DNA from 2 places in the Pseudomonas hormoni genome. Region 2 is predicted to be linked to the other one. Evidence: riboswitches for the same ligand, from Rfam matches in the RefSeq annotation. Region 2 holds a riboswitch; the other holds the start of a gene.

Region 1 (12,008 bases), 950 kb from region 2:
GATCAGCAGACGCATCGGTTTGTTCGGGATTGCGGCGAAACCCTTGACCCTCAGAATGCCGTGCTTGACCACCAATTGGGTCAGGGCGTCCAGCAGCAGGCTTTCGTCGGCTTGTGGCAGTTCGATGGAAATGGAGTCGAACGCGTCGTGATCGTGATCATCTTCGCCTTCATGGTGGTGATCGTGATGGCTGTGACGGCTGTCGATGTGTTCTTCGGAACCGGCACCGAGGCCGATCAGTACGTCCAGTGGCAGGCGACCGCTGCTGGCTTCGATGACTTTCACCGCCGGCGGCAGTTCTTCGGCGACTTCCAGGCGTACGCGGGCCAGGTCTTCCGGGCTGATCAGGTCGGCCTTGTTGAGAATCACCAGGTCGGCGCTGGCCAGTTGGTCGGCGAACAGTTCGTGCAGGGGCGATTCGTGGTCCAGGTTCGGGTCGAGTTTGCGCTGGGCGTCGACCTGGTCCGGGAAGGCGGCGAAAGTACCCGCGGCAACGGCCGGGCTGTCGACCACGGTGATGACCGCGTCCACGGTGCAGGCGCTGCGGATTTCCGGCCACTGGAAGGCTTGAACCAAAGGCTTTGGCAGGGCCAGGCCAGAGGTTTCGATCAGGATGTGGTCAAGGTCGCCGCGACGAGCGACGAGTTCGCGCATCACCGGGAAGAATTCTTCCTGGACGGTGCAGCACAGGCAGCCGTTGGCCAGTTCGTAGACCCGGCCGCTGGCTTCTTCTTCGGTGCAACCGATGGAGCATTGCTTGAGGATTTCGCCGTCGATGCCCAGTTCGCCGAACTCGTTGACGATCACCGCGATGCGGCGGCCCTGAGCGTTGTCGAGCATGTGCCGCAGCAAGGTGGTTTTGCCCGAGCCGAGGAAGCCGGTAACGATGGTGACGGGGAGTTTGGCCAGTGTTTTCATCGGATGCCCTTTGGCAAGGTGGCGGGCATACGGGACGACGACCGCTGCTGCACAGGCAGGCGCGCGGAAGATTTCGCCACCGGATCACCCCGCCCGGTTGTAGTGAGAATTCGTGTCGAGGCAGGTCTCCTGGCTGACGGTGTGCCTGTCGCTAGACTGGCGTTTGCTGCGCCTTCCCGCGGGCTCCAGGGCTGGAGCGTGCAGTGGCGTGGCAGCGAACATCACCGTTCACAGTTGCGGGGGCAGCCGCGGCATCGACCGCGTTCCCTTCTTAGCTTCGGCAAACGCCGAAGAACCTCGAAAGCGCAAGGCTACGCATGGTGTCGAAGCGGGTCAATGTCCGTCAGTTGCTTGCAGTCCCCTGTGGCGAGGGAGCTTGCTCCCGCTCGGCGGCGAAGCCGCCGTAATACCTGCTTGCGAGTTATGTCTGAAGCAATGTCGGGGGTCGCTTCGCAACCCAGCGGGAGCAAGCTCCCTCGCCACAGTAATCGTTCCCCGGATTCAGAGTTGAGAACCCCTGCCAATTGACGCCCAACCCCCGCCCATGCTCTCCTACACACCTTGTTACGGGTGCCCTTCACAGGGTGAAACGGGAAACCGGTGAATCATGTGCTTTACTCAAAGCCATGTCAGTCCGGTGCTGCCCCCGCAACGGTAAGCGAGCGAAGCGTCAGATCCACTGTGCCAGCAGTTCGGCATGGGAAGGTGACGCTTGCAGGTTTCGGTGAATGCCAAAGCCCCTCGCGAGCCCGGAGACCGGCCCGCAACACAAAGTGACGATTACGTTCACTGAATAACAAACCCGCGGTGGGCGGGCGCTGTTTGAATCTCTGCGAGCCCGATTTGCAGGGATCTTCCATGCGCTCTATTCACCCGCTGACAGACCAGAGGGAAGCGCCATGTCGATCATCAGCAGCACCGGCCACACGACCGCCAGCACCACCACGACCCTGAGCCAACGCCTGACCGCTGCCGTATGCGCATCGATCCTTGGCGCGTGCCTGGTGTATTTCGCCGGTTTCTCGCACATCGAAGCGGTGCACAACGCCGCGCACGATACCCGTCACAGCTCGGCCTTCCCGTGCCATTGAGACCTGCCAACATGATCAAGCGTATTGCGCAAACCGCAGGTTTCACCGGGCTGCTGGCCGCCCTGTTGCTGACCCTGCTGCAAAGTTTCTGGGTCGCCCCGCTGATTCTGCAGGCCGAGACTTACGAAAAATCCGAGCCGGCCGCTGTTGAAGTTCACGAACACGCCGCCGGTACCGCCGCTCACACCCACGATGCCGAAGCCTGGGAACCGGAAGACGGCTGGCAGCGTGTGCTGTCGACGACCGGCGGCAACCTGGTGGTTGCAGTGGGTTTCGCCCTGATGCTCGCCGGCCTCTACACCTTGCGTGCGCCAACCAAAACCTCCCAGGGCCTGCTCTGGGGCCTCGCCGGTTACGCGACATTTGTACTTGCGCCGACCCTGGGCCTGCCGCCGGAATTGCCGGGCACTGCCGCGGCGGACCTGGCACAACGGCAAATCTGGTGGATCGGCACGGCAGCGTCCACCGCTGTCGGCATCGCGCTGATCGTGTTCAGCCGTCACTGGCTGATGAAGATCCTGGGCGTGGCGATTCTCGCCGTTCCTCACGTGATCGGCGCGCCACAACCGGAAGTGCACTCGATGCTCGCGCCGGAAGCCCTGGAAGCCCAGTTCAAAATCGCTTCGCAGCTGACCAACGTGGCGTTCTGGCTGGCCCTGGGCCTGATCAGCGCCTGGTTGTTCCGCCGCAAAAGCGATGGCCAATACCACGCATGACGGATTCCAGCACAGCGCCGACTTTAGTGGTCGGCCTGGGCTGCCAGCGCGGCTGCCCTGTCAGTACGCTGCGGGCGTTACTCGATCAGGCGTTACAGGCGCATCAAATCGGACTTCACCAGATCAAGGCCCTGGCCAGCATCGACCTGAAGCGCGACGAACCTGGCCTGATCGAACTCGCTGCACAACTCAAGCTGCCCTTGATGTACTTCAGCAGCGAGCAATTGACCGGCTATGAACCGCGACTCAGCCACCGTTCGGACATCGCCTTTGAGCGCACCGGCTGCTACGGCGTAGCGGAAAGTGCCGCCCTCGCCCTCGCGGAACACCTGATTCAGGCACCGGCAAAACTGCTGATTTCGCGGCAAAAATATGCCCAGGCGACCCTGGCATTGGCCTGCGCTGCGTAAAATCCTCGATAATCCCCGCCTTCGATCATGAGCAATCTTCATCTGAAGCCTTGCCCCGCCCCTTTTTTGACAGGAAACGACGATGACCGTCTACTTCATTGGCGCAGGTCCCGGCGACCCGGAACTGATCACCGTCAAAGGCCAGCGACTGATCCGTAGCTGCCCGGTAATCATTTACGCCGGTTCCCTGGTGCCCGCCGCCGTACTGGAAGGCCATTGCGCCGAACAGGTGGTCAACAGCGCCGAACTGCACCTGGAACAAATCATCGAACTGATCAAGACTGCCCATGCCAATGGCCAGGATGTGGCGCGGGTGCATTCCGGCGACCCAAGCCTTTATGGCGCGATTGGCGAACAGATTCGCTACCTGCGTGAACTCGATATTCCGTTTGAGATTATTCCCGGTGTCACCGCCACGGCGGCCTGTGCGGCGCTTTTGGGCGCGGAGCTGACGCTGCCGGACGTGTCCCAGAGCGTGATTCTGACTCGCTACGCCGACAAGACTGCGATGCCCGCCGGCGAAGAACTGGGGAATCTGGCGCAGCATGGGGCGACCATGGCGATTCACCTGGGGGTGAATCATCTGCAAAAGATTCTCGCCGAATTGCTGCCGCACTATGGGGCGGATTGCCCGATAGCGGTGATACACCGGGCGACCTGGCCGGATCAGGATTGGGTAGTGGGAACGCTGGCGGATATTGCCGGGAAGGTTGAGGCGAAGGGGTTTCGGCGTACGGCGTTGATTCTGGTGGGTCGGGTGTTGGGTAGCGATCACTTCAGTGAGTCATCGCTTTACCGTGCAGGGCATGCACATTTGTATCGGCCCTAAAGCTCCTGTGGCGAGGGAGCTTGCTCCCGCTGGACCGCGGAGCGGTCCCAATATCAGCCAACGCACTCATCACGGGAAAAATGCATTAGCTGCTTTGCGATTGCTTCGCAATCGAGCGGGAGCAAGCTCCCTCGCCACAGTGCCGTTTTTTCGTTTCTGCAGCGAACACCTTAGTAGTAGGCGTTTTCTTTCTGCGTATGGTCGGTCACGTCGCGAACACCCTTAAGCTCGGGAATGCGCTCGAGCAAGGTGCGCTCGATGCCTTCACGCAGGGTGACGTCTGCCTGGCCGCAGCCCTGGCAACCGCCGCCGAACTTCAGTACGGCGATACCGTCTTCGACCACATCGATCAGGCTGACCTGACCGCCGTGGCTGGCGAGCCCCGGATTGATCTCGGTTTGCAGGTAGTAGTTGATGCGCTCGTTGACCGGGCTGTCGGCATTGACCATCGGGACTTTGGCGTTTGGCGCCTTGATGGTCAGCTGGCCGCCCATGCGGTCGGTGGCGTAGTCGACCACCGCGTCGTCCAGGAAAGCTTCGCTGAACGAGTCGATATAAGCGGTGAAGCTTTTCAGCCCCAGCGCGGTGTCTTCGGGTTTTTCTTCGCCCGGCTTGCAATAGGCAATGCAGGTTTCGGCGTACTGGGTGCCAGGCTGGGTGATGAAGACGCGGATGCCGATGCCCGGGGTGTTCTGCTTGGAGAGCAGATCAGCCAGGTAATCGTGGGCGGCGTCGGTGATGGTAATAGCGGTCATGGAAACTCCTCGCAGGCTTGGGCGCAGTTTACGCCAATCATCGCGCCGTACAAAGTCCTAGTATTTTTGTCGGGAAAGCGCCAGTTCACCACGACCAGACGATTCGCCGTCAATCCGCGCTTTAAGCCACCGATAGCTGCTTTTTTCCACCCATTCGTAACTTGCCCATGACGCCACGCCGATGGTCGCAGCGCAAACGGCAAACATCACGTAAGGGTTTACGCCATAACGCTGTGCGACAAAACCTCCGGCAGACAGCACCAACACGTGCATCAGGTACACCGAGTAGGAACAATCGCCGAGCAGCTTCAACAACTTGCTGTTCTCGAAAAAGCGTTCCAGCGCCATGCACGCCATGACCAGTACTGCGCTCGGCAGGCCCCAGGCGAAAAATCGCGGTTGCGGCGCCAGGTAATAAATGGCCAGCAACGCCCCGGCAATCCCCAGCAATGGCAGCCATAGACCGGGTTTGATCCAGCCACGGCGGTAGATCATGCCGATAGCAATCCCCAGCAGAAACTCATAAACAATGTCCGAGCGATAAAACTCACTGATCCAGCCGTAGCCGGTCCACGCCTGACACACCGCAAACAGCAGCGCCGCGACGATCAGCAACCGTGCCTGCAAACGGAACAGCAACGCCCAGGAAAACAGCACGTAGAAGAGCATTTCGTAGTTAAGGGTCCAGCCGACATTGAGCGTCGGATAAATCCCGTAACCGCCGGGATTTTCCGTAGGAATGAACAGCAACGACAGAAGGAAATGCGACCAGTCGACCGTCTGGTCCGGTAACACCGGCCGGGCGAATACCACGACCAGCGCCATCAGCACCGTGTACAGCCAATACGCCGGCACGATGCGAAACAGCCGATACAGCAGAAACCGCCCCGGCGGCAACGACTTGCCCTCGGTGGACAGGAATATCACCAGACCACTGATGACGAAGAAGACATCGACGCCCACCGCGCCCCGGTCGATGAACATCTGACCGATCGGCCCACGGGCCTTGAAGTCGAAGAAAATCTGCATGAAATGGTGGCAAACCACCGTCCAGGCCGCGAGCGCGCGCAGTGCCTGCACTGAAATCAACATTGGCCGCCCCTCCCGTCGCAATTCTTTAAGGTCACTGTAGGAGCGAAGCTTGCTCGCGAAGGCGATCGATCAGCCAACAATGATGTTGAATGTACCGGCCTCTTCGCGAGCAAGCTTCGCTCCTACAGTTCGGACAGCGGCGTCGGATCAAAAGTCGATCAAAGATTCTCGTAGCGGTTCATGTCCAGCACACCCTCTTCCACCAGATCGGTTTCGTGGACGTACTGGCTCAGGTCATGGAAATAAAACCAGAACTGCGGATGACTACGGCGAATCCCCCAGCGTTCGACGATTTTCTCGAAACGATGGGCATCCTTGGCGTTTTCCATCGCCTCGACAAACGCCGGCACTTCTTCGGCGGGAATGTTGAATATGAAGTTTGGATAACTGCTGAGCACGCCCGGAAAGATCGTAAGCGTGTCGAGCCCCGGCTGGTAACGCAGCGACTCGCCCAGCAGGAACGCCACGTTGCTGTGCGCGCGGTTGCGCAACAGGCTGTAAACCTCACGCTTGCCACTCGCCGTTTCGATACGCAGCATTGTTGCTTCCGGCAACTGATCGATGACTTTCAGCCCGGCGGCAGGACGCGAAGCCAGGCGGCTCAAGGCCTGCTCGGCACTTTGCAGGTCCGGATCAATGTTCGGTCGCGAGCAATAAGCCCCGTCGCAGCGGTTGATCGGGTCGGGCTTGGCGTTGAGTTCACCGTAGCGAGCCAGCAACTGCATCGCAAAATCGCGCTTCGGGTCTTTCTCGTCGAGCTTCAGCGCCGTCGGTTTGTCGTTGTCGATGGCTTCATAGTCCAGCCACATCTTGAATTTGCCGCTGCTCTGATACCAGTCGTTGAGATAACCATCCCGGGAATCGGCGGGCATCAGGCGCAGAAAATTCTGCTCGGCACCGTTGCGAATCAGGTCGAAATACAGGCGCGTCTGCGCTTGATGCGAGACGTTGCCGAACACGTCGAAGTTGACCGCCAACTGATAATACGTGCGCTCCAGCAAGGGAAAATCGAACAGCCACATTGTTTGTGGCACATCACCGATCAGCCCCTTGTTCACCGAAGCGCTGTCAAAATGCCGGAAGATGGTCAGCAGCGCGTTGTCATTGCCAGCCCACAAGGTCGACCAGCTCGGCGCGGGCGCATCGGCATAGTTGTCGCGGCGTAGTGCCTCGTACTCGTTACGCTTGTCGCGATAGTCATGCCACAGGCTCAGCACACTGCCAACGTCATCGTTCTGCCCCGGCATCGCCAGCAATGGCGTGGCCTGCCCGCGGTAGTTCGGGTCGATGATGTAGAGATCGTGTTCCGGCGCCTGGAACAGCGCCCAGAAGTTATCGCGGATCACGTCGGTGGCGATCTGGCCGCGGCACACCGGCCCGCGGATAAAGGTGCGCACGAAGTACTCGGCGTTATCGAGCATGAACTGATAACGCGCCTGCGCCGGGATCGCCTCGAACGTGGTGAACGGATTGGCCCGGCGTTCCGGCCCGTAACCCGGCAAGGCGTTGACCTGCCAGTTGCCGTTGTAGAACAGGCTTTTGATCCGCGCCATCTTCGCCGCGCTCAGCGGATAAGTGATGTGGGTCTTCTGCACAATCACGCCCTGTACCGGCCACAAACGGTAATACACCTGCGTGCCGGGATCGTCATTCGGGCGGCGCGTGTTGATCAGGTCAATGGGCTGGCCGGTGGGCGTGCGCGAACGCACCCACTGAAAGAAATGCCCCGGCTCGCCCTCCTTGAAGAAAATGTGGGCGAGGAACCAGTGCTCGAACAACCAGCGCCCCACCAGGCTCTGGCGGGCGCCCGGCGAGTTGAGCAGGTTTTCCCACTGCACCACTTGCAAGGCTTCTTTCGCGGACGGCACCAGACCTTGCTCGTCGATCGGCGCGCCCGAGGCCAGCCAGCGTTGCAGCGTCTGGTACTGCTGATCGGTCAGGCCGGTCACCGCCAGCGGCATGCCTTCCTTCGGATGCGCGCTGGCGTAACCGTCGAACTCGGCCGGCATCGCGCACAGGTTTTCACGGTTCAGACCCAAGACGATGTCTTCGGGCAATTTGGCGTTGGCCGTCAGAGGCGTTTTGTGACCCAGTTCCAGCATCCGCGCCATCAACGCGGCCTGGCTGCCCTGGGCGTCGAGCACTGGATAGAAACCCTTTTGCTGCCAGGCGTGCTTGCCGAAGGCGTCATAAAATAACCGGGTCGGCGCGGCAACCTGACTGCGTTCGCCGTCGTAGACCGGGACTTTCGACGCGCCGCGCGCAGCACCCTCGCCGCTGCCCAGATTGAGCTGACAGGCGGCGTCATTGCAGGCATGGCAGGCCACGCACTTTTCGGTGAAGATCGGTTGGATGTCGCGACTGTAGGAAATGGCAGCAGAAATCGCCGGATCCTGCGCCACGGCGCCCCAGCTTAAAAACAGCAATACACTGCTGATGACGACGCGATACGACATGTCCCTGTTCCCGATCCTTGAAAAAACGCCGCGATTCTACCGGGACAGCACCCACATCAACATGAGCGGTATTCATGCAAAAACCGAATATGCTCTAAAAGCGCGCAGGTTTGTTATGATCCCGCCCCTTCATCATGGTCTTTCCGAGTAGTCCCAATGTCCGATCGCAGTGTTCGCCTTCAAGCTCTCAAGCACGCCCTCAAAGAGCGCATCCTGATTCTCGATGGCGGTATGGGCACGATGATCCAGAGCTACAAGCTCGAGGAGCAGGACTACCGTGGCAAACGCTTTGCCGACTGGCCGAGCGATGTCAAAGGCAACAACGACCTGTTGGTGCTGACGCGCCCGGACGTGATCGGCGGCATCGAAAAAGCCTACCTGGATGCCGGCGCTGACATTCTGGAAACCAATACCTTCAACGCCACCCGGATTTCCATGGCCGATTACGGCATGGAAGAACTGGCCTACGAACTGAACGTAGAAGGCGCTCGCCTGGCACGCAAGATCACCGACGCGAAAACCCTCGAGAACCCGGACAAGCCACGCTTCGTCGCCGGCGTGCTCGGTCCGACCAGCCGTACCTGCTCGCTGTCGCCGGACGTGAACAACCCTGGTTACCGCAACGTGACCTTCGATGAACTGGTGGAGAACTACACCGAGGCCACCAAAGGCCTGATCGAAGGCGGCGCCGACCTGATCCTGATCGAAACCATTTTCGACACCCTCAACGCCAAAGCCGCGATCTTCGCCGTGCAAGGGGTGTTCGAAGAGCTGGGCGTCGAGCTGCCGATCATGATTTCCGGCACCATCACCGACGCCTCCGGCCGTACCCTGTCGGGCCAGACCACCGAAGCGTTCTGGAACTCCGTGGCCCACGCCAAGCCTATTTCGGTCGGTTTGAACTGCGCGCTGGGCGCCAGTGAACTGCGCCCGTATCTGGAAGAGCTGTCGAACAAGGCCAGCACCCACGTGTCGGCGCACCCGAACGCCGGGCTGCCGAACGAATTCGGCGAGTACGACGAACTGCCGTCGGAAACCGCCAAGGTCATCGAAGAGTTCGCCCAAAGCGGCTTCCTCAACATCGTCGGCGGTTGCTGCGGTACCACGCCGGGTCACATCGAAGCCATCGCCAAAGCCGTGGCCGGTTATGCGCCGCGTGAAATCCCGGACATTCCGAAGGCCTGCCGCCTCTCGGGCCTGGAGCCGTTCACCATCGATCGCAGCTCGTTGTTCGTCAACGTCGGTGAGCGCACCAACATCACCGGTTCGGCAAAATTCGCCCGCCTGATCCGCGAAGACAACTACACCGAAGCCCTGGAAGTCGCCCTGCAGCAGGTCGAGGCCGGCGCCCAGGTAATCGACATCAACATGGACGAAGGGATGCTCGATTCGAAGAAGGCGATGGTCACCTTCCTCAATCTGATTGCCGGTGAACCGGACATCTCCCGCGTGCCGATCATGATCGACTCCTCCAAATGGGAAGTGATCGAAGCCGGCCTCAAGTGCATTCAAGGCAAGGGCATCGTCAACTCGATCAGCATGAAGGAAGGCGTCGAGCAGTTCATTCATCACGCCAAACTGTGCAAGCGCTACGGCGCCGCAGTGGTCGTGATGGCCTTCGACGAAGCCGGCCAGGCCGACACCGAAGCGCGCAAGAAAGAAATCTGCAAACGCTCCTACGACATTCTGGTCAACGAAGTCGGCTTCCCGCCGGAAGACATCATCTTCGACCCGAACATCTTCGCTGTGGCCACCGGTATCGAAGAACACAACAACTACGCCGTGGACTTCATCAACGCCTGCGCCTATATCCGTGACGAGCTGCCGTATGCGCTGACCTCGGGCGGCGTATCCAACGTGTCGTTCTCGTTCCGTGGCAACAACCCGGTGCGTGAGGCGATTCACTCGGTGTTCCTGCTGTATGCGATCCGCAATGGCCTGACCATGGGCATCGTCAACGCCGGTCAGCTGGAGATCTACGACCAGATCCCGGTGGAACTGCGCGACGCCGTCGAAGACGTGATCCTCAACCGTACCCCGGAAGGCACCGACGCCCTCCTCGCCATCGCCGACAAGTACAAGGGCGACGGCAGCGTCAAGGAAGCCGAGACCGAAGAGTGGCGCAGCTGGGACGTCAACAAGCGTCTGGAGCACGCACTGGTCAAGGGCATCACCACGCACATTGTTGAAGACACCGAGGAATCCCGTCAGTCGTTTGCGCGCCCGATCGAAGTGATCGAAGGCCCGCTGATGTCCGGCATGAACATCGTCGGCGACCTGTTCGGCGCCGGCAAAATGTTCCTGCCGCAGGTGGTGAAATCCGCCCGCGTGATGAAGCAAGCCGTGGCCCACTTGATCCCGTTCATCGAACTGGAAAAAGGCGACAAACCGGAAGCCAAGGGCAAGATCCTCATGGCCACGGTGAAAGGCGACGTGCACGACATCGGCAAGAACATCGTCGGCGTGGTGCTGGGCTGTAACGGCTACGACATCGTCGACCTCGGCGTGATGGTGCCGGCGGAGAAGATCCTGCAAGTGGCCAAGGAGCAGAAATGCGACATCATTGGCCTCTCCGGCCTGATCACGCCGTCGCTGGATGAAATGGTCCACGTGGCCCGCGAGATGCAGCGTCAGGACTTTTACCTGCCGTTGATGATCGGTGGCGCGACCACGTCCAAGGCGCACACCGCGGTGAAGATCGAGCCGAAGTACAGCAACGACGCGGTGATCTACGTCACCGATGCCTCCCGCGCCGTGGGCGTGGCGACGCAGTTGCTGTCCAAGGAGTTGAAACCGGCGTTTGTCGAGAAGACCCGTCTGGAATACATCGACGTTCGCGAGCGCACCGCCAACCGCAGCGCCCGTACCGAACGACTGAGCTACCCAGCGGCCATCGCCAAAAAGCCGCAGTTCGACTGGAGCACTTACGCGCCGGTCAAACCGACGTTCACCGGTTCCAAAGTGCTGGACAACATTGACCTGAAAGTCCTGGCCGAATACATCGACTGGACACCGTTCTTCATCTCCTGGGACCTGGCCGGCAAATTCCCGCGCATCCTCGAAGACGAAGTGGTCGGTGAAGCCGCTACGGCGCTGTACGCCGACGCCCAGGAAATGCTGGCCAAACTGATCGACGAGAAACTGATCAGCGCCCGTGCGGTGTTCGGTTTCTGGCCAGCCAATCAGGTCCGTGACGACGACATCGAAGTCTACGGCGATGACGGCAAGCCACTGGCCAAGCTGCATCACCTGCGCCAGCAGATCATCAAGACCGACGGCAAGCCGAACTTCTCCCTGGCCGACTTCGTGGCACCGAAGGACAGCGAAATCACCGACTACGTGGGTGGCTTCATCACCACCGCCGGCATCGGCGCCGAAGAAGTGGCCAAGGCGTATCAGGACGCGGGCGACGATTACAACTCGATCATGGTCAAGGCCCTGGCCGACCGCCTGGCCGAGGCGTGCGCCGAGTGGTTGCACCAGCAAGTGCGTAAAGAGCACTGGGGCTACGCGAAGGACGAAACCCTCGACAACGAAGCGCTGATCAAAGAGCAATACACCGGCATTCGCCCTGCTCCCGGCTACCCGGCCTGCCCGGATCACACCGAGAAAAGCACCCTGTTCGCGTTGCTCGACCCTGAAGCCAGCGAAATGCAGGCCGGTCGAAGCGGCGTGTTCCTCACCGAACACTATGCAATGTTCCCGGCGGCGGCAGTCAGCGGCTGGTACTTCGCTCACCCG
Region 2 (12,008 bases):
GCGAAATGATCAACGTGGACGCGCCATTGGTTGCTCGCAGTGCGCTCAAGCCGGGCGATCTGCTGTTCTTCGCCACCAACGGCCGTCGCGGTCGTGTCAGTCACGCGGGGATCTACCTCGGTGATAACCAGTTCATCCACTCCAGCAGCCGCAAAAGCGGTGGTGTCCGGGTCGATAGCCTGGGCGACAGCTACTGGAGCAAGACCTTCATCGAAGCCAAGCGCGCACTTGCGATGGCCCCGACCGTGGTCACGGCGCGCAAGTAATGCTTCAGCCTGTCGCCACCTCGGTGGCGACAAAAAGCCACTCTGCAACAGAGTAGGCGGACAACTTGTAAGGCGAACTTAAAGTCTTACTTGAAGTTTGGCCCATAGCCGCTAGAATCCTGATCTATTATTGATGGCAAACCGCCTGCGTCCTGCGCAGGCGGTTTTCTTTTCTGTCCTGTCGGCAGAAAAAAGCCGCAGCCAGATCAGGATGTTCTGCTTATGTCGATGTCGGCCCGCCTCGCACTCATGTTCTTCGCAGCGCTGCTCAGCGCCTGCGCCAGCCGCACACCGCCGCCTGCGCCGGTGGTTCGCGCGCCGATTGTTTTCGGTTCACCACAACCTTTTTCGCCTGAAGCAGAAGACGTGCTGTTTCGCGCGTTGGGCCTGGTGGGCACGCCTTATCGCTGGGGCGGCAACACACCGGACTCCGGGTTCGATTGCAGCGGCCTGATCGGTTATGTCTACCGTGACGTCGCCGGCATCTCTCTGCCGCGCACCACCCGCGAGATGATCAGCATGCAAGCGGCCAATGTCGGCAAGGAAGGCCTGCAAACGGGCGACCTGATTTTCTTCGCCACCAATGGCGGCTCTCAGGTCAGCCACGCCGGGATCTACGTCGGCGAAGGTCGCTTCGTCCATGCGCCGGCCACGGGCGGCACGGTGAAGCTCGACAGCTTGTCCAAAGCTTATTGGCAGAAAGCCTACCTCAGCGCCAAGCGTGTCCTGCAACCTGAGCATCTGGCGCGTAACCCTTAATTCGCAGAGGTCGTCATGACCGCTCGCACGCTCAATCTCGACAATTCCCTGTATCAATACCTGCTCGACGTTTCCCTGAGGGAAACGCCGCTGCTCAAACGCTTGCGCGATGAAACCCAGGCGCTGCCGATGGCGCGCTGGCAGATAGCGCCGGAGCAGGGACAGTTCCTCGCATTGCTGGTGAAGCTCTCCGGCGCCAAACGCTTGCTGGAAGTCGGCACCTTCACCGGTTACAGCGCGTTGTGCATGGCGGCGGCAATGCCGGATGACGGTTCACTGATCTGCTGCGACATTCCTGGTGACTACAACGCCACGGCGCGCCGTTACTGGCAGGAAGCGGGGCTTGCCAAGCGCATTGACCTGCGCCTGGCGCCTGCGCTGGAAACCCTGGCTCAGTTGGGTCAGCCCGAGCAATTCGATTTGATTTTCATTGATGCCGACAAGGCTAACTATCTGGCCTACCTGGAGCACGCGCTGCGTCTGCTGCGCGTCGGAGGCCTGGCGGTGTTCGATAACACGCTGTGGAGCGGGCGGGTGCTTGAGCAGAATCCCGAGAGTGAAGACACCCGAGCCATCCAGGCGCTTAATCTCGCCTTGAAGGATGACTCGCGTGTGGATCTGTCGCTGTTGCCGTTGGGCGATGGGCTCACGCTCTGCCGCAAGCGCTAAACGCAGCGAGACCGGCTTGCCGGCGATAGCGGTGCGCCAGGCAACATCAATGTTGGATGTGCTGACCCATCGCTAGCAGGCTAGCTCCCACAGGTCTTGTGTGTGGCAGTTACTTCGCCGCAGAAACCCGCCACACCTTGTTCCCCACATCATCCGCCACCAGCAAATCACCCTGCTGATCAATCACCACACCTACTGGCCGGCCCATGGCTTTTTCTTGGTCATTGAGGAACCCCGTGAGTACATCCACCGGTTGCCCGTTCGGCTTGCCGGCACTGAACGGCACGAAAATCACTTTGTAGCCACTGTGCGGCTTGCGGTTCCACGAGCCGTGCTGGCCGATGAAGGCGCCTTCCTTGAATTGCGCTGGCAGCGTGTTGCCTTCAGCAAACGTCAGGCCCAGCGACGCGGTGTGCGGCCCGACTGCATAGTCCGGCGCGATGGCCTTGGCGACCAGGTCCGGATTTTGCGGCTCGACACGAATGTCGACGTGCTGGCCGTAATAGCTGTAAGGCCAGCCGTAGAACCCGCCGTCCTTGACCGAAGTGATGTAGTCCGGCACCAGGTCGCTGCCGATTTCATCCCGCTCGTTGACGGCCGTCCACAGTGCGCCGCTTTGCGGCTCCCAGGCCAAACCATTTGGATTGCGAATCCCCGAGGCGAAGATCCGGTGATTGCCGGTGGCGCGATCCACTTCCCAGATCGCCGCGCGACCTTCTTCCTGATCCATGCCGTTTTCGGCGACGTTGCTGTTGGAGCCCACCGTAACGTACAGCTTGCTGCCGTCCTTGCTGGCGATGACGTTTTTGGTCCAATGGTGATTCAACGTACCGCCCGGCAGATCAACCACTTTGATTGGCGGCGACTTGATGGCCGTGTCGCCATTCTCATAGTGGAAGCGCAACAAGCGGTCGGTGTCGGCGACATACAGGTCATTACCGACCAGGGTCATGCCGAAGGGCGAGTTGAGGTTTTCGAGAAACACCGTGCGGGTTTCGGCAATGCCGTCGTGGTCCTTGTCCCGCAACAGCGTAATGCGGTTCGGGCTCGGCACGCCGGCACCCGCGCGGCCCATGACTTTCTTCATGACCCAGCCTTTAACGCCTTTGCCGTCATCAGGTTTAGGCGGCGCGTTGGTTTCGGCAACGAGCACGTCACCATTCGGCAGCACATACAGCCAGCGCGGGTGATCGAGGCCTTCGGCGAACGCCGCCACCTGAGTGCCCGCTGCGGCGGTGGGTTTCGCACCGTCCGGCCAGCCGATCGCTGGGGCGATGTTCATCGTCGGGATCAGGGTTTTGTTTGGTTCGGGCAGTTTGGGCGATGGGCCGGTGCCGTCGGAGACTTGCAGTCTGGAGGTTTCGCCGCAGGCGGCGAGCCCTCCGGCAAGGGCGATGACGAGAACGAGCGGGGGCTTGCGCATGCTGATCTTCCCTATAAATGCAGTGACCTGATTAATAGAGAAGCGCAAACCCGCGATGGTTCAACTGGTCAGCCGCGGGCTTCCTTGAACAGCACGGCGATGCCGGGGTGATAGTGGCCGGCTTCGTTGCGTAACTTGCGGTAGGCGTAGGGGAAATACCAGGCGACGGCGCAGGTGTGTTCCTTTTGCAGATCGTCAACCATGTCCTGGAGTTCTTCCGGGGTAGCGCCGTGCTGGGCTTTTTGCGGTGCAACGAACAGGCAGCCCAGTTTCAGGTCGCTGGCGTAGCTGATTCGCCTGGCGTCGCTGGTGATATCGGCCAGCGCTTGTGTCAGGTTCAGGCTGTTGACCCGTGGCCATCTCTGCGTGGCTTGAAGGTAGGCGCGCTCTTCGCGGGTGGCGATGAACAGGTCGGCGCGGGCGTTGCGTTCGCCTTCCTCGTTCTGTTTGCGGGTCGGTGTCTGTTGCAGCGTGACCATTTCCGCCATCCACGCCGCGGCGGAGAGCAAGCCGAGGTTGGCTTTTTCGTCGTACCAGTAAGGCGTATCGTTGTCGCCGCGCACGGCGTTGTAGCGGTCGATACAGTCAAACCAGCGTTCCAGCACCGGGCGCAGGAATTCCAGCTTCGGATTGCTGATGATCATGCCTTGCATGTGGCTCACCCTTATTATTGTGTTGTCAGGTTGTGGCGCTTTGATATCACTGCTGAGAGTGTGGCACAAGATTGGCGTCAGTTAATTGATCGACGGCAGTTATTCGCCCGACGGTGTCCCGGCTTTAATTGACGCTCCACCCCCAACCCTCTAACCTTCGCGGCTTGTTTCAGGTGCTCTGTGGCGTTGGTCGACAGAGTGAAACAGGGAAGCCGGTGAGTGCGTTCGTTCAATTCATGAACCATCACGATCCCGGCGCTGCCCCCGCAACGGTAAATGAGTGAAGACTGTGCCTTGAGCCACTGTGTCGGTATGACATGGGAAGGCGCGCAGTCAGGCGAAACGCCGCTCATGAGCCCGGAGACCGGCCTGATCCATCCAGCGGCATCACGGTGGGCGATGCCAGGCTTCTTGCCGTCTATTCTTGTGCCTGCCCGCCGTTATCCAGCCTCAACGGAGAGCTCCCCCATGACTGATACTCCCGATCGTGACGAACGCCATCTGGCGCGCATGCTGCGCAAAAAAGCCGTGATCGACGAACGCATCGCCAATTCGCCGAATGAATGCGGCCTGCTGCTGGTGCTGACCGGCAACGGCAAAGGCAAAAGCAGCTCGGCGTTCGGCATGCTCGCCCGCTCCATGGGCCACGGCATGCAGTGCGGCGTGGTGCAGTTCATCAAGGGCCGCAACAGCACGGGTGAAGAACTGTTTTTCCGGCGCTTTCCCGAGCAGGTGCGTTTTCATGTGATGGGCGAGGGCTTTACCTGGGAAACCCAGGACCGCCAGCGTGACATCGCCGCCGCCGAAGCCGCGTGGGCCGTTTCCCGTGAATTGCTGCGTGATCCATCGATCGGTCTGGTGGTGCTGGATGAATTGAACATCGCACTCAAGCACGGTTACCTCGACCTCGATCAGGTGCTCAGCGACTTGCAGGCGCGTCCGCCGATGCAGCACGTGGTGGTCACCGGTCGCGGCGCCAAGCCGGAGATGATCGAACTGGCCGACACCGTCACTGAAATGGGCGTCATCAAGCACGCCTTCCAGGCCGGGATCAAAGCGCAAAAAGGCGTCGAATTGTGAGTCAACCACGTCATTGCCCGGCGGTCTTGATTGCCGCGCCGGCCTCCGGTCAGGGCAAGACCACCGTCACCGCCGCGCTGGCCCGTTTGCATCGCAATCAGGGGCGCAAGGTGCGCGTGTTCAAATGCGGTCCGGACTTTCTCGACCCGATGATTCTGGAGCGCGCCAGCGGTGCGCCGGTCTATCAATTGGACATGTGGATGGTCGGCGAGCAGGAAAGTCGTCGGCTATTGTGGGAAGCCGCCGGCGAAGCGGATCTGATCCTGATCGAAGGCGTCATGGGCTTGTTCGACGGCACGCCTTCCAGCGCTGACCTGGCGCGGCATTTTGGTGTGCCGGTTTTGGGGGTGATCGACGGCACGGCGATGGCGCAGACCTTTGGCGCGCTGGCGTTGGGGTTGGCGAAGTATCAGCCGGACTTGCCGTTCGCCGGAGTGCTGGCCAACCGTGTGGGCACCTTGCGCCATGCGCAATTGCTTGAAGGTAGCCTCACTGAAGGCTTGCGCTGGTACGGCGCGTTGTCCCGGGAAACCGGGATTGAATTGCCGAGTCGGCACCTCGGTCTGGTTCAGGCCAGTGAATTGAATGATCTCGATCTGCGCCTCGATGCGGCGGCCGATGCCTTGGCCAGCAGTTGCGAAGTCGCGCTGCCACCCGCAGTGGAATTCGCCGCGCCGGACGTGATCGCTGCCGAGCCGTTGCTGGCCGGCGTGCGGATTGCCGTGGCTCGCGACGAAGCCTTCGCCTTCACCTACGGCGCGAGCCTGGATTTGCTGCGAGCCATGGGCGCCGAACTGCGGTTTTTCTCGCCGATCCGCGACACGCAATTGCCGGAGGCTGACAGCCTCTATCTGCCGGGCGGTTACCCGGAATTGCACCATGTGGCGCTGGCACAGAACACCCCGATGCTCAACGCCATTCGCGCTCACCACGCGGCGGGCAAACCATTGTTGGCCGAGTGTGGCGGCATGCTCTATCTGCTCGATTCGCTGACCGATGTCGAAGGCACTCGCGCAGAGCTGGTCGGTTTGCTGGCCGGTGATGCGGTGATGCAGAAACGGCTGGCGGCACTGGCGTTGCAGGCGGTCGAGTTACCGGAAGGTTCGCTGCGTGGGCATACCTATCACCATTCGTTGACCAGTACGGAGCTTGAGCCGATTGCCCGTGGCCTGAGCCCTAACGGCGGGCGTGGGGCGGAGGCGGTTTATCGTGAGGGGCGGATGACGGCCTCTTATGTGCACTTCTATTTCCCGTCGAATCCGAGCGCTGTAGCTGCGCTGTTTGCGCCTGACCGTGAAGCCGCCATCGCTGGCAGGCCAGCTCCCACAGTTGACCGTGTATTACCTGAAGAAACGCAGATCCCTGTGGGAGCTGGCCTGCCAGCGATGAGGACATGACCGACAACGCATTCAGTGAAGCCGAGCGCGCAGCGGTTTATCGCGCGATAGGCGAACGCCGCGACATGCGCCACTTCAGCGGCGGCACCGTCGAACCCGAGTTGCTTCGGCGCCTGCTCGAAGCCGCGCACCAGGCGCCGAGCGTCGGCCTGATGCAGCCCTGGCGATTCATTCGCATCAGCGATCGCGCCCTGCGCGGCAAAATCCAGTTGCTGGTGGAAGAAGAACGCATCCGCACCGCCGAAGCGCTCGGCGAACGCACCGACGAATTCATGAAGCTGAAAGTCGAAGGCATCAACGACTGTGCCGAGGTGTTGGTCGCCGCGCTAATGGACGATCGCGAACGCCACATCTTCGGCCGCCGCACCTTGCCGGAAATGGACATGGCCTCGCTGTCCTGCGCAATCCAGAACCTGTGGCTGGCGTCCCGTGCCGAAGGACTGGGCATGGGCTGGGTCTCTTTATTCGAGCCGCAAGCCCTGGCCGACCTGCTGGGTTTACCCGTCGGGGCCAAGCCTTTGGCGATTCTTTGCCTCGGGCCGGTCAAGGAATTCTATCCGGCGCCGATGCTGGTACTCGAAGGCTGGGCGCAGGCGCGTCCGCTAAGCGAATTACTGTATGAGAATTATTGGGGAGTGAGTCAATGAGTGTGGCGTTGTTGAGTGTCGCCGCGGTTGCGCTGGATGCGCTGCTGGGTGAACCCAAACGCTGGCATCCGCTGGTGGCGTTCGGCCGTTTTGCCGACCGCATCGAACAACGTTTTAACGGCGGTGGACGCGGCTGGCGCAGCCACGGCGTTACCGCCTGGGTGATCGCGGTTGTGCCGCTGACCTTGCTCGCCACGGCCTTTTCCTGGGCGCCTTATGTTGGCTGGATCGTCGAAATTCTCGTGCTCTATTGCGCGCTCGGCATGCGTAGCCTCGGTGAGCACGTCACGCCGGTGGCCAAGGCGCTGCGCAGTGATGATCTGGAGGAAGCGCGCACGCGTGTCGGATACCTGGTCAGTCGCCAGACCAGTGAACTGGATAAAACCGAAGTCGCCCGCGCCGCCACCGAATCCGTCCTGGAGAACGGCAGCGACGCGGTGTTTGCCGCGCTGTTCTGGTTTGCTGTGGCCGGCGCGCCCGGCGTGGTGCTCTACCGATTGAGCAATACGCTGGATGCGATGTGGGGTTATCGCAATGAGCGCTTCGAACGCTTCGGCTGGGCCGCGGCGAAGATCGACGACGTGCTCAACTACATTCCTGCGCGACTGGTGGCATTGACCTACGCGCTGCTGGGAAAAACCCGACTCGCCCTGAAATGCTGGCGCACCCAAGGCCCGACCTGGGACAGTCCGAACGCCGGTCCGGTGATGGCCGCTGGTGCCGGTTCGCTGGGTGTCGAGTTGGGCGGGGCGGCGATTTATCACGGTGAATTGCATCAGCGTCCGCAACTGGGCGAAGGCGCGCCGGCGGACGCCGACTCCATCGACCGAGGCTGGCAATTGGTCCAGCGCGGGGTATGGTTGTGGCTGCTGATTCTCTGCGTGGGGGCTGAATTCTATGCTTGAACACGGTGGACGGTTGCGCAAGGCGGCACTCGAGTACGGCATCGCTGAAGCTGATTGGCTCGACCTGTCCAGCGGCCTCGCGCCCTGGCCGTTTCCGATCCCGGACATTCCGTTGCGCGCCTGGGCGCGGTTGCCGGAAACCGATGACGGACTCGAACAAGCCGCCTGCGAATACTACGGTGCCGCGCAGGTGCTGCCGGTGGCCGGTTCGCAAATGGCGATCCAGTTGCTGCCGCGTTTGCGCCGGGTCGGCAAGGTCGGCGTGCTGTCGCCCTGTTACGCCGAGCACGCCGAAGCCTGGCGCCGCAGCGGCTACATCGTGCGCGAAGTGCTGGAGCAGGAAGTCGACTTCTTCCTCGACAGCCTCGACGTGCTGGTGGTGGTCAACCCGAACAATCCCACTGGCCTGAGCCTGACCCCGAGCCGTCTGCTCGACTGGCATTCCAGACTGGCCCAGCGCGGTGGCTGGCTGGTAGTGGACGAAGCGTTCATGGACAACACACCCCAGCTGAGCCTGGCACCGTGTGCCCATCAGGTCGGCTTGATCGTGTTGCGTTCTTTCGGCAAGTTTTTTGGTCTGGCCGGTGTGCGGTTGGGGTTCGTGCTGGCGGAGCGCAAGCTGCTCAAATTGCTCGCCGAACAAGTCGGGCCCTGGGCCGTCAGCGGACCGACTCGCGTGTTGGGCCAAGCCTGTCTGCAGGATACCGAAGGCCACGCCAGACAGCGGGTGCGTACCGAAGCGGCCAGCGAGCGTTTGGCTGCGCTGCTGGAAAAACACGGTTTCAAGCCTCAGGGCGGTTGTGCCCTGTTTCAGTGGCTGACCACCGAACGCGCCGAAGCACTGCATGAGTTCATGGCCCGGAACGGCATTTTGCTGCGGTTGTTCACCCACAACAGCAGCCTGCGGTTTGGCCTGCCCGGCGAAGAAGCCGACTGGGCCCGACTCGATCAAGCGTTCGACGCCTACGCCAAGGAAACCCGATGACTACGTTGATGGTGCAGGGCACCACCTCCGACGCCGGTAAAAGCACACTGGTGACGGCGCTGTGTCGCTGGGTCACGCGGCAGGGCGTACGCGTCGTGCCGTTCAAGCCGCAGAACATGGCGCTCAACAGTGCCGTGACCGCCGACGGTGGCGAGATCGGTCGTGCGCAAGCGGTGCAGGCTCAGGCCGCTCATCTCGAACCGCACACCGACATGAACCCGGTGCTGCTCAAACCCAACAGCGACACCGGCGCCCAGGTGATCATTCACGGGCGCGCCGTCACGACGATGAACGCGGTCGCCTATCACGATTACAAAGCCATCGCCATGCAAGCGGTGCTCGCTTCCCATGAACGGTTGAGTGCGGCGTATCCGGTGGTGATGGTCGAGGGCGCAGGTTCGCCGGCCGAGATCAATCTGCGTGCCGGCGACATCGCCAACATGGGATTCGCCGAGGCAGTGGATTGCCCGGTGGTGCTGATCGCCGACATCAATCGCGGCGGGGTCTTCGCGCATCTGGTGGGCACCCTGGAACTGCTGTCGCCGAGCGAGCAGGCACGGGTCAAAGGCTTCATCATCAACCGTTTTCGCGGCGACATTGCCTTGCTGCAACCGGGCCTCGACTGGCTGGAAGAGCGCACCGGCAAACCGGTGATCGGCGTGCTGCCCTACGTGATGGACCTGCACCTGGAGGCCGAAGACGGCATTGATCAGCGCCAGACCGACAAGGCCGATCAAGTGCTCAAAGTGGTGGTGCCGGTGTTGCCGCGCATCAGTAACCACACCGATTTCGATCCACTGCGCCTGCACCCGCAAGTGGACCTGCAATTCATCGGCCCCGGCCAGGCCATTCCACCCGCTGACCTGATCATTCTGCCTGGCTCGAAAAGCGTGCGTAGTGATCTCGCGTACTTGCGCGCCAATGGCTGGGACACCGCCATCGCCCGACATTTGCGCTACGGCGGAAAGGTGTTGGGGATTTGCGGCGGTCTGCAGATGCTCGGCGAGCAGGTGCACGACCCGTTGGGCCTCGAAGGTGTGCCGGGCTCCAGCGCCGGTCTGGGTTTGTTGGCGTTCGAAACGCAGCTCGAAGAAGAGAAACAACTGCGCAATGTGCGCGGGCGACTGACGCTGGAGAACGCTGAAGTCAGCGGCTATGAAATTCACGCCGGCGTCACCACCGGGCCGGCGTTGGAAAATGCCGCCGTGCAGCTGGATGATGGTCGTTGCGACGGCGCGCAAAGTGGTGACGGGCAGATTTTCGGCACCTATCTGCATGGTCTGTTCGAATCGCCGGCGGCGTGCAGCGCGCTGTTGCGCTGGGCGGGTTTGCAGGATGTACAGGAAGTGGATTACCACGGGTTGCGCGAGCGGGATATCGAGCGGTTGGCGGATTTGGTGGAGAAGCATCTTGATACCCGGCTGTTGCGTGAGCTCTGCGGGATTTGAGGCGGTTGTTCCGGCCCCTTCGCGGGCAAGCCTCGCTCCTACAGGATCGAAAGCAGCGCAAACCCGTAGGAGCGAGGCTTGCCCGCGAAGAGGCCCGCCGCCACACCGCACATTTTAAGGAATGAACCATGCTGCAACTGATCCTCGGCGGCGCCCGCTCCGGCAAAAGTCGCCTGGCCGAAAAACTGGCAGCAGACAGCCGGCTCCCGGTGACCTACATCGCTACCAGCCAACCCCTGGACGGTGAAATGAACGAACGGGTCGTCCATCATCGCGCTCGTCGTCCGGCCGAATGGGCGTTGATCGAAGAGCCTGTGGAACTCGCCCGTGTCCTGCGTGAAACCGCCCGCGCCGATCGTTGCCTGCTGGTGGATTGCCTGACCCTGTGGATGACCAATCTGCTGATGCTCGACGACAGCGAGCGCCTGACCGCGGAGCGCGAAGCCTTGCTGGACTGCCTGGCTGAATTGCCGGGTGAAATCATTTTTGTCAGCAACGAGACCGGAATGGGTGTCGTGCCGCTGGGCGAATTGACTCGCCGCTATGTCGATGAAGCCGGTTGGCTGCATCAAGCCTTGGCCGAGCGCTGTCAGCGAGTCGTCCTGACCGTCGCCGGCCTGCCCCTTACTTTGAAAGGAACTGCGTTATGACTCAATCCTGGTGGCTGAACCCGTGCAAGCCGGTTGACGCTCAAGCCGTCGAACAGGCTCAAGCACGGCAACAGCAGCTGACCAAGCCCGCCGGTTCCCTCGGGCGGCTCGAGTCGGTGGCGGTGCAATTGGCCGGGTTGCAGGGGCAGGTGAAGCCGAACCTGGATCAGCTGTGGATCGCGATTTTTGCCGGTGACCATGGCGTCGTCGCCGAAGGCGTGTCAGCGTTTCCACAGGAAGTCACCGGGCAGATGCTGCACAACTTCGTCAGCGGTGGCGCAGCGATCAGTGTGCTGGCGCGCCAACTCGGCGCGTCCCTCGAAGTGGTCGACCTCGGCACGGTGACCCCATCATTGAATCTGCCAGGCGTGCGGCACTTGAACATCGGCGCGGGCACCGCGAATTTTGTTGAAGGCGCGGCCATGACTCAAGCGCAGGGCGAACTCGCCTTGCAGGCCGGTCGTGACAGCGTGCAGCGTGCCATCGCTGCCGGTGCGCAGTTGTTCATCGGTGGCGAAATGGGCATCGGCAACACGACGGCCGCCAGTGCGTTGGCCTGTGCGTTGCTGGATTGCCCGGTGCTGCACTTGACCGGGCCGGGCACTGGCCTGAACGCGGCGGGTGTCAGCCATAAAGCCCAGGTCATCGAACGCGCTTTGGCCTTGCACTGCGCTCAGCGTGGCGACGCGTTGCAAACCCTGTTCAACCTCGGCGGTTTCGAAATTGCAGCGCTGGTCGGCGCGTATCTGGCGTGTGCCCAGGAAGGCGTCGCGGTGCTGGTGGACGGGTTCATTTGCAGTGTCGCCGCGCTAGTGGCAGTGCGCTTGAATCCTGACTGTCGGCAGTGGCTGTTGTTCGGTCATCGCGGCGCCGAGCCGGGTCATCGCCACGTGCTGGAAACCCTGAATGCCGAACCCTTGCTCGACCTCGGTCTGCGTCTGGGCGAAGGCAGCGGCGCCGCGTTGGCCGTGCCGCTGCTGCGTCTGGCCTGCGACCTTCACGGGCAAATGGCGACGTTCGCCGAAGCGGCCGTGGCGGATCGTCCGGCATGACCCTGCGTCTTGACCTGTTGCGCCACGGCGAAACCGAACTCGGTGGCGGCTTGCGCGGCAGCCTCGACGATGCG

Evidence for each region. A riboswitch is a leader RNA that binds a small molecule or an ion and turns the genes downstream of it on or off. The one in region 2 is predicted to bind cobalamin.
Region 1: linked by a shared signal. The riboswitch ahead of KJF94_RS09750 (CbtB domain-containing protein) and the one ahead of cobO (cob(I)yrinic acid a,c-diamide adenosyltransferase) in region 2 are both predicted to bind cobalamin.

The regions. Positions count from the first base shown of each region.
Region 1 covers NZ_CP075566.1:2,060,935-2,072,942, reverse strand. The annotation lists gene cobW (cobalamin biosynthesis protein CobW) at 1-918, opposite strand, end outside; cobalamin riboswitch at 1,021-1,233, opposite strand; cobalamin riboswitch at 1,470-1,697, shown strand; gene KJF94_RS09750 (CbtB domain-containing protein) at 1,818-2,009, shown strand; gene KJF94_RS09745 (CbtA family protein) at 2,021-2,725, shown strand; gene KJF94_RS09740 (cobalamin biosynthesis protein) at 2,722-3,135, shown strand; gene cobM (precorrin-4 C(11)-methyltransferase) at 3,218-3,964, shown strand; gene nfuA (Fe-S biogenesis protein NfuA) at 4,135-4,719, opposite strand; gene KJF94_RS09725 (acyltransferase family protein) at 4,777-5,811, opposite strand; gene KJF94_RS09720 (fatty acid cis/trans isomerase) at 5,970-8,267, opposite strand; gene metH (methionine synthase) at 8,424-12,008, shown strand, end outside.
Region 2 covers NZ_CP075566.1:1,113,044-1,125,051, forward strand. The annotation lists gene KJF94_RS05170 (C40 family peptidase) at 1-266, shown strand, start outside; gene KJF94_RS05175 (C40 family peptidase) at 489-1,025, shown strand; gene KJF94_RS05180 (O-methyltransferase) at 1,041-1,694, shown strand; gene KJF94_RS05185 (PQQ-dependent sugar dehydrogenase) at 1,804-3,117, opposite strand; gene KJF94_RS05190 (hypothetical protein) at 3,186-3,770, opposite strand; cobalamin riboswitch at 3,925-4,157, shown strand; gene cobO (cob(I)yrinic acid a,c-diamide adenosyltransferase) at 4,239-4,850, shown strand; gene KJF94_RS05200 (cobyrinic acid a,c-diamide synthase CobB) at 4,847-6,247, shown strand; gene bluB (5,6-dimethylbenzimidazole synthase) at 6,244-6,894, shown strand; gene cbiB (adenosylcobinamide-phosphate synthase CbiB) at 6,891-7,799, shown strand; gene cobD (threonine-phosphate decarboxylase CobD) at 7,792-8,784, shown strand; gene KJF94_RS05220 (cobyric acid synthase) at 8,781-10,232, shown strand; gene cobU (bifunctional adenosylcobinamide kinase/adenosylcobinamide-phosphate guanylyltransferase) at 10,361-10,882, shown strand; gene cobT (nicotinate-nucleotide--dimethylbenzimidazole phosphoribosyltransferase) at 10,879-11,934, shown strand; gene cobC (alpha-ribazole phosphatase family protein) at 11,931-12,008, shown strand, end outside.